One region of the Amphibacillus xylanus NBRC 15112 genome, then DNA from elsewhere that is predicted to be linked to it. Evidence: a T-box and tRNA genes for the amino acid it is inferred to sense, from the RefSeq annotation. Region 1 holds a T-box; the other holds one or more tRNA genes.
The links. The T-box of region 1 lies ahead of leuS (leucine--tRNA ligase). A T-box ahead of a tRNA ligase gene usually reads a tRNA of that ligase, here a tRNA-Leu.
Positions count from the first base shown of each region.

Region 2: it has a tRNA-Leu gene. The T-box ahead of leuS (leucine--tRNA ligase) is inferred to sense a tRNA for this amino acid. The anticodon was not compared.

Region 1 is NC_018704.1:903,244-907,664, forward strand. Features, by position in the region: gene metK (methionine adenosyltransferase) at 1-184, shown strand, start outside; gene AXY_RS04470 (tetraprenyl-beta-curcumene synthase family protein) at 220-1,305, shown strand; gene AXY_RS04475 (tRNA (mnm(5)s(2)U34)-methyltransferase) at 1,302-1,883, opposite strand; T-box leader at 2,108-2,325, shown strand; gene leuS (leucine--tRNA ligase) at 2,404-4,421, shown strand, end outside.
Region 2 is NC_018704.1:97,641-102,061, reverse strand. Features, by position in the region: rRNA gene AXY_RS00530 (23S ribosomal RNA) at 1-139, opposite strand, end outside; rRNA gene AXY_RS00525 (16S ribosomal RNA) at 629-2,198, opposite strand; tRNA gene AXY_RS00520 (tRNA-Ala) at 2,302-2,377, opposite strand; tRNA gene AXY_RS00515 (tRNA-Pro) at 2,402-2,478, opposite strand; tRNA gene AXY_RS00510 (tRNA-Arg) at 2,483-2,559, opposite strand; tRNA gene AXY_RS00505 (tRNA-Leu) at 2,563-2,651, opposite strand; tRNA gene AXY_RS00500 (tRNA-Gly) at 2,697-2,771, opposite strand; tRNA gene AXY_RS00495 (tRNA-Leu) at 2,790-2,874, opposite strand; tRNA gene AXY_RS00490 (tRNA-Lys) at 2,882-2,957, opposite strand; tRNA gene AXY_RS00485 (tRNA-Thr) at 2,979-3,054, opposite strand; tRNA gene AXY_RS00480 (tRNA-Val) at 3,058-3,133, opposite strand; rRNA gene rrf (5S ribosomal RNA) at 3,138-3,250, opposite strand; rRNA gene AXY_RS00470 (23S ribosomal RNA) at 3,439-4,421, opposite strand, start outside.

The DNA of each region.
Region 1 (4,421 bases):
GTTAATCGAAGCGGTTCGTGACCTATTTGATTTACGACCTGCGGGAATCATTAATATGTTACAATTAAGAAAGCCTATATTTAAACCAACAGCAACATACGGTCATTTTGGCCGAACTGACGTTGAATTTCCATGGGAGCGTTTAGATAAAGCTGAAGCAATTAAAGCGTTTGTTAACAAATAAACTGTTTTAGTTTGATCTGAAATGGAGTGGAGAACATGAATGAGCGTGATTATCGATCGGCTACTCAATTAGCAAAGACAGCAGTAAAAAAGATTATACCTGCTGTTAATGAAGAGTTGCATTATTGGCACACACGTGCCGAAAAAATCCCTAATCCTAATCTTCGAAAGCAAGCATTGCAAAGTATTGAAGCAAAAGCTTTCCATGCTAGGGGCGGGGGAATTTATGCGATGCTAGCTAAAGATAAATGGAGAGAGGCGATTACATTTATAGTCGCCTATCAGACGATAAGTGATTACTTAGATAATCTATGTGATCGCAGTGATTCGTTAGATCCGATCGATTTTCGTTCATTACACCAATCGATGCTGTCAATATTTAATCTTTCAAATGAAACCATAAATTATTATCATCACCGACAGGATCAAGATGATGGTGGTTATTTGGATGAATTGGTTCGAGTATGTCAAAAGCAGTTGCGTCAACTACCTGATTACGGATTAATTCAAGAACAATTGCTTGAATTAGCAATGAAATATATTGACCTTCAAGTTGATAAACACGTACTGCCAGAAGATCGGGTTGAACGCTTGATAAAATCGTTTGAAAACAATTCACTATCTGATCGTACGATTGCATGGTATGAATATTCAGCAGCGACAGGTTCCACATTAGCTATTTTTTGTTTGATAAGCTACGCATATCAAAAAGATCGTTTATCTGCAACAATAATAAGTGATATTTATCATGGTTACTTTCCATACATACAAGGATTACATATTTTACTTGATTATTTAATTGATCAAGAAGAAGATCGTTTAGAAAATGATTTGAACTTTTGCTTCTATTACCCAAGTCATGAGGAAATGGAGCAGCGGATTGTTTATTTTATTGATCAAAGTAAAAAAAGCGTCCGCCATTTGCCAGACGATCATTTTCATCGTTACATATATGAAGGTTTATTAGCACTTTATTTAGCTGATCCTAAAGTACATACGATAAAAGATGGCCAAAGATTAAAAAGAAGATTATTAAAAGCTGGTGGATATAGAGCGAGGTTCTTTCACTGGGGAATTCGCTTTCTTAATCGCCATATAAAAACGACAGATCAAATTTTTTAATTTAATCTGTCGCTTTTTTTTTCGATCGCAATGACAAAAGGTGGATTGTTTTTTTGATTAATAAAGCCATAGCTAATACAATTAAATATTTTCTGATCTAGCTGCTTCACATACTCAAGTAAGGCGTCTTTCTCTTCTTTCCCACCAGGATGCCCGTGATAAACAACACAGACAATGAGTCCACCTAGTTTTAATCGATCAATAATTTGCTGAATCGCATCAATTGTATGGTTTGGTTTAGTAATAACTGATTTATCACTGCCCGGCAAATAACCAAGATTAAAAATAGCAGCACCGATTTGTTGGTTCTCCGTTTGATCAATGTAATACCCAATTCGATCATGACTATCATGAATCAATTCAACATTCGTGATCGATTCGTCAGCTAAACGTTTTTTCGTATTTTCAATTGCTTCTGCTTGAATATCAAAAGCATAAACCTTACCTAAATCACCAGTTGCGCGGCTTAGCATGACGGTATCGTGTCCATTACCACACGTTGCATCAACGACACAATCGCCGGGTTGAACAGCCTGCTCAATTAAGTGATGGGCAAATGGAATCACACGTTTTAACATTTTATTGACACCACCATTCATTTTGAAAAAAATATTTGTCACATATAAGATTGTAATGAAATAGTATAAAAATCAATCGGTTCTTTTTAATTTCAACCGATTGATTAGATAAATACCATTGGTTATTTTACCATAAGAAATAAGAAAACGCATAAAATCTTTAATTGAACAAAGCTTTACTTGACAAATAGAGTTGATTTCACTAAAATACTGTTAAAATATGATGAACGACGATGAGAAGGAATAGTAATCATTTGTGTATGTCTAAAGAGAGGTAACGGTTGCTGAAAGTTATCCATACCGATGATGAACTCACCTTTTATGTTGCGATTGTGAAATTTAAGTAGTGATCGCCGTATTCTGCGTTAAAGAAAACAAAGTGAACATTTTGTACAATGTTAATTTTGGGTGGTACCGCGGGAAAAAAGTTCTCGTCCCAGTTTTGGGACGGGGACTTTTTATTTTTGCGAACTAACGTTCTGAAAAAATATAGCTGTCGTTATAAAGGAGGAATTAGATCATGGCTTATGATCACAAGAAAATTGAAACGAAATGGAATAAGTATTGGCTAGAGAACAAAACATTTAAAACGAATATAAGATCAGAGAAGAAAAAGTTTTATGCGTTAGATATGTTCCCATATCCATCTGGGGCTGGTTTACACGTTGGACACCCAGAAGGTTATACTGCAACTGATATTTTATCACGTATGAAGCGGATGCAAGGTTACGAGGTCTTACATCCAATGGGGTGGGATGCGTTTGGATTACCGGCAGAGCAGTATGCTTTAGATACAGGAAATGATCCTGCTGAATTTACAGACAAAAATATTGATACGTTTAGAAGACAAATTCAAGATCTTGGATTTTCATATGACTGGGATCGTGAAATTAACACAACAGATCCAAACTATTACAAATGGACACAGTGGATTTTCTTAAAGCTATATGAAAAAGGTTTAGCTTATATCGATGAAGTTCCTGTTAACTGGTGTCCAGCATTAGGTACTGTATTAGCTAACGAGGAAGTTATTGATGGTCTGAGTGAACGTGGAGGTCATCCGGTAGAGCGACGTCCGATGAAACAATGGATGTTACGCATTACCGCATATGCTGATCGTCTATTAGAAGATTTAGATGAACTTGATTGGCCAGAGAGTATTAAAGAAATGCAACGAAATTGGATAGGCAGATCTGAAGGAGCAAACGTTACATTTGAAGTTGCTGGTCAAGACAAAACATTTACAGTATTTACAACAAGACCAGACACTTTATTTGGTGCTACTTATGCAGTGCTTGCACCTGAACACTCACTTGTTTCACAGATTACTACTCCAGAACAAAAAGAAGCTGTTGAACAATATATTGAAAAAATTAAATCTAAGAGTGATCTAGAACGAACTGACTTAGCAAAAGAGAAGACAGGCGTTTTCACGGGTGCTTATGCAATTAACCCAATTAATAATAAGCAGATACCAATTTGGATTGCTGATTATGTTTTAGCTAGTTATGGTACAGGTGCGATTATGTCAGTACCTGCCCATGATCAACGTGACTATGAGTTTGCCAAAACTTTTGATTTAGAGATTATTCCGGTACTTGAGGGAGGAAACATCGAAGTAGAGGCGTTTACTGGAGATGGTAAACATATTAACTCAGATTTCCTTAATGGATTAAATAAAGAAGAAGCAATCAATAAAGCAATTGAATGGCTGGAAAGTGAAGGTAAAGGTGAACGTAAAGTAACTTATCGTTTACGTGATTGGCTATTCAGCCGCCAACGCTATTGGGGAGAGCCAATTCCAATTATTCATTGGGAAGATGGTACTGTAACAGGTGTTGATGAAAGTGAATTACCAGTAATGTTGCCTAAGACAACAGAAATAAAACCTTCCGGCACTGGTGAGTCACCGTTAGCAAATATTGAAGAATGGGTAAACGTGACAGATCCGAAAACAGGTATGAAAGGTCGAAGAGAGACAAATACAATGCCACAATGGGCAGGTAGTAGCTGGTATTACTTACGCTATATCGATCCAAACAACACAGAAAAAATTGCTGATGAAGACCTATTAAAAGAGTGGTTACCAGTAGATATTTATATTGGTGGTGCTGAACACGCAGTACTTCACTTACTATATGCTCGATTCTGGCATAAATTCTTGTATGATATTGGGGTAGTATCGACAAAAGAACCATTCCAAAAGCTATTTAACCAAGGTATGATCCTCGGCGAAAACAATGAGAAGATGAGTAAGTCAAAAGGCAACGTCGTAAACCCAGATGACATTGTTGAAAGTCACGGTGCCGACACATTAAGACTTTACGAAATGTTTATGGGCCCACTTGATGCTTCAATTGCTTGGTCAGAAGCAGGTTTAGATGGTTCACGTCGTTTCTTAGATCGTGTATGGCGTCTATTCGTTGATGAAGAAACGGATAAACTATCTCCGAAAATTGTAAACCAAGTAGAGCAAGATCAATTAGAGAAGGTTTATCATGAAACAGTTAAACAAGTAACTGATAACTTTACAAGTCT
Region 2 (4,421 bases), 810 kb from region 1:
TACGAGTAGTGGGTTCCCCCATTCGGAAATTCCCGGATCAATGCTTACGTACAGCTCCCCGAGACATATCGGTGTTTGTCCCGTCCTTCGTCGGCTCCTAGTGCCAAGGCATCCACCGTGCGCTCTTTCTTACTTAACTAAAGTTGAACTTTTTATTGCTTCACAGTAAAAAAGACTTTTGGTCTTACTTTGTTTAAAAGTTTGATTTGATGTCTTGTCATACAGCTCGTGTTCAATCCTCATCAATAAGGAATGTTCACTTACTGTTTATTCTTATCTAGTTTTCAAGGTACAATTCCACACGGATGTGGTGACTTCTGTGTTGTCACAAATGTTTTCGATGGGGCGAGTAATCGCAGTCCCACGGATGTGACGATTTTAACAGAAGATCCTTTGAGAGATTGATCTCTCAAAACTGAACCAAACAACTGAATTGTTAAGTCAGCCCGTAGGGCTGTTCCTAGATCAGTCTAGCTCCGACGCCTTATCGACTAGCAGATTTCGAATGCCTTCCTACGATAAGTCAATATCGATTCACTTACGTTCATCGTATTTCCTTTATCTCGTCAGGCCTTCTCCAATCTGTACGTCGATGAGCAAGGCGTCTCCACTTCCTGATTTTCCTTAGAAAGGAGGTGATCCAGCCGCACCTTCCGATACGGCTACCTTGTTACGACTTCACCCCAATCATTGGCCCCACCTTCGGCGGCTGGCTCGCTAAAAGCGTTACCTCACCGACTTCGGGTGTTGCTAACTCTCGTGGTGTGACGGGCGGTGTGTACAAGACCCGGGAACGTATTCACCGCGGCATTCTGATCCGCGATTACTAGCGATTCCGGCTTCATGTAGGCGAGTTGCAGCCTACAATCCGAACTGAAAATGGTTTTATGGGATTGGCTCCACCTCGCGGTTTCGCAGCCCTTTGTACCATCCATTGTAGCACGTGTGTAGCCCAGGTCATAAGGGGCATGATGATTTGACGTCATCCCAACCTTCCTCCGGTTTGTCACCGGCAGTCAACTTAGAGTGCCCAACTGAATGCTGGCAACTAAGTTCAAGGGTTGCGCTCGTTGCGGGACTTAACCCAACATCTCACGACACGAGCTGACGACAACCATGCACCACCTGTCACCGCTGTCCCCGAAGGGAAAGCTATGTCTCCATAGCGGTCAGCGGGATGTCAAGACCTGGTAAGGTTCTTCGCGTTGCTTCGAATTAAACCACATGCTCCACCGCTTGTGCGGGTCCCCGTCAATTCTTTTGAGTTTCAGCCTTGCGGCCGTACTCCCCAGGCGGAGTGCTTAATGCGTTAACGCCAGCACTAAGGGGCGGAAACCCCCTAACACCTAGCACTCATCGTTTACGGCGTGGACTACCAGGGTATCTAATCCTGTTCGCTACCCACGCTTTCGCGCCTCAGCGTCAGTTACAGACCAGAGAGTCGCCTTCGCCACTGGTGTTCCTCCACATCTCTACGCATTTCACCGCTACACGTGGAATTCCACTCTCCTCTTCTGTCCTCAAGTTCTCCAGTTTCCAATGACCGCTTGCGGTTGAGCCGCAAGATTTCACATCAGACTTAAAGAACCGCCTGCGCGCGCTTTACGCCCAATAATTCCGGACAACGCTTGCCCCCTACGTATTACCGCGGCTGCTGGCACGTAGTTAGCCGGGGCTTTCTCGTTAGGTACCGTCAAGGTACCACCCTATTCGAATGGTACGTGTTCTTCCCTAACAACAGAACTTTACGATCCGAAGACCTTCTTCGTTCACGCGGCGTTGCTCCGTCAGACTTTCGTCCATTGCGGAAGATTCCCTACTGCTGCCTCCCGTAGGAGTCTGGGCCGTGTCTCAGTCCCAGTGTGGCCGATCACCCTCTCAGGTCGGCTACGCATCGTTGCCTTGGTGAGCTTTTATCTCACCAACTAGCTAATGCGCCGCGGGCCCATCTATAAGTGATAGCTTGCGCCATCTTTTATCCTCTTGTCAGGAGACAAAAGGTTTTATCCGGTATTAGCTCACGTTTCCGTAAGTTATCCCAGTCTTATAGGCAGGTTGCCCACGTGTTACTCACCCATCCGCCGCTCGATCCATTAAACGTCACTCCGAAGAGATCTGTTTAATTTCACGCGCTCGACTTGCATGTATTAGGCACGCCGCCAGCGTTCATCCTGAGCCAAGATCAAACTCTCAATAAAATTGATAGAGTTACGATTAACTCAATTTTGAAGCACTAGCTTCTTCTTACTTGTTTTTCTTAACATCTTTCGTTGTTTGGATTCAGTTTTCAAAGAACAAAAATGGTGGAGCCTAGCGGGATCGAACCGCTGACCTCCTGCGTGCAAGGCAGGCGCTCTCCCAGCTGAGCTAAGGCCCCACAATTAAAAATTATTGTGTTAAATGGTCGGGAAGACAGGATTCGAACCTGCGACCCCTTGGTCCCAAACCAAGTGCTCTACCAAGCTGAGCTACTTCCCGTAAATGGCGCGCCCGAGAGGAGTCGAACCCCTAACCTCTTGATCCGTAGTCAAGCACTCTATCCAATTGAGCTACGGGCGCTTATGGTGCCGAGGACCGGAATCGAACCGGTACGGTAGTTACCTACCGCAGGATTTTAAGTCCTGTGCGTCTGCCAGTTCCGCCACCCCGGCAAGGATATGTTTTTAATCACCTGGCAAACTAAATGATTAAATCCTTGGAGCGGAAGACGGGATTCGAACCCGCGACCCCCACCTTGGCAAGGTGGTGTTCTACCACTGAACTACTTCCGCGTATATATTAAATTATTTTGGTGCGGGTGAAGGGATTTGAACCCCCACGTCGTAAGACACTAGATCCTAAGTCTAGCGCGTCTGCCAGTTCCGCCACACCCGCGTGTGGATGGTGAGCCATGAAGGATTCGAACCTTCGACCCTCTGATTAAAAGTCAGATGCTCTACCGACTGAGCTAATGGCTCATCTATAATGAGTTGTTAGAATGGTGCCGGCCAGAGGACTTGAACCCCCAACCTACTGATTACAAGTCAGTTGCTCTACCAATTGAGCTAGGCCGGCATATGGTGGAGGATGCAGGGCTCGAACCTGCGACCCCCTGCTTGTAAGGCAGGTGCTCTCCCAGCTGAGCTAATCCTCCGTATGCTTGGCGACGTCCTACTCTCGCAGGCAAAAACCAACTACCATCGGCGCTGAAGAGCTTAACTTCTGTGTTCGGTATGGGAACAGGTGTGACCTCTTCGCTATTGTCACCAGACATATTATTTTCAAGGACAAGATATATTATATTCACTTTTCCGAATAAAAGCAAGTGTTTTTTAAAAGTTTTTTTAAAAGTTTCTTCTTCTATTCACTTCGTGAAAATATATCCTGAAAACTAGATAAGAAATGCACCTGACAAGTGTCATCAAATTCAATGCTGAACAGTCGCTTTCGCTTTTTGTTTTAGTTAAGTCCTCGATCGATTAGTATTCGTCAGCTTCACATGTCACCATGCTTCCACCTCGAACCTATCTACCTCATCGTCTCTGAGGGATCTTACTCTAAAAGATGGGAAGTCTCATCTTGAGGGAGGCTTCATGCTTAGATGCTTTCAGCACTTATCCTTTCCATACGTAGCTACCCAGCCATGCTCCTGGCGGAACAACTGGTGCACCAGCGGTATGTCCATCCCGGTCCTCTCGTACTAAGGACAGCTCCTCTCAAACTTCCAAACGCCCACGACGGATAGGGACCGAACTGTCTCACGACGTTCTGAACCCAGCTCGCGTACCGCTTTAATGGGCGAACAGCCCAACCCTTGGGACCGACTACAGCCCCAGGATGCGATGAGCCGACATCGAGGTGCCAAACCTCCCCGTCGATGTGGACTCTTGGGGGAGATAAGCCTGTTATCCCCGGGGTAGCTTTTATCCGTTGAGCGATGGCCCTTCCATGCGGAACCACCGGATCACTAAGCCCGACTTTCGTCCCTGCTCGACTTGTAGGTCTCGCAGTCAAGCTCCCTTCTGCCTTTACACTCTATGAATGATTTCCAACCATTCTGAGGGAACCTTTGGGCGCCTCCGTTACTCTTTAGGAGGCGACCGCCCCAGTCAAACTGCCTGCCTGACACTGTCTCCGAACCGGATAACGGTCCTGGGTTAGAAGGTCAACACCATCAGGGTGGTATCCCACCGGCGCCTCCACGTAAGCTAGCGCTCACGCTTCTTTGGCTCCCACCTATCCTGTACAAATGGCATCAACATTCAATATCAAGCTACAGTAAAGCTCCACGGGGTCTTTCCGTCCTGTCGCGGGTAATGCGCATTTTCACGCATAGTATAATTTCACCGGGTCTCTCGTTGAGACAGTGCCCAAGTCGTTGCACCTTTCGTGCGGGTCGGAACTTACCCGACAAGGAATTTCGCTACCTTAGGACCGTTATA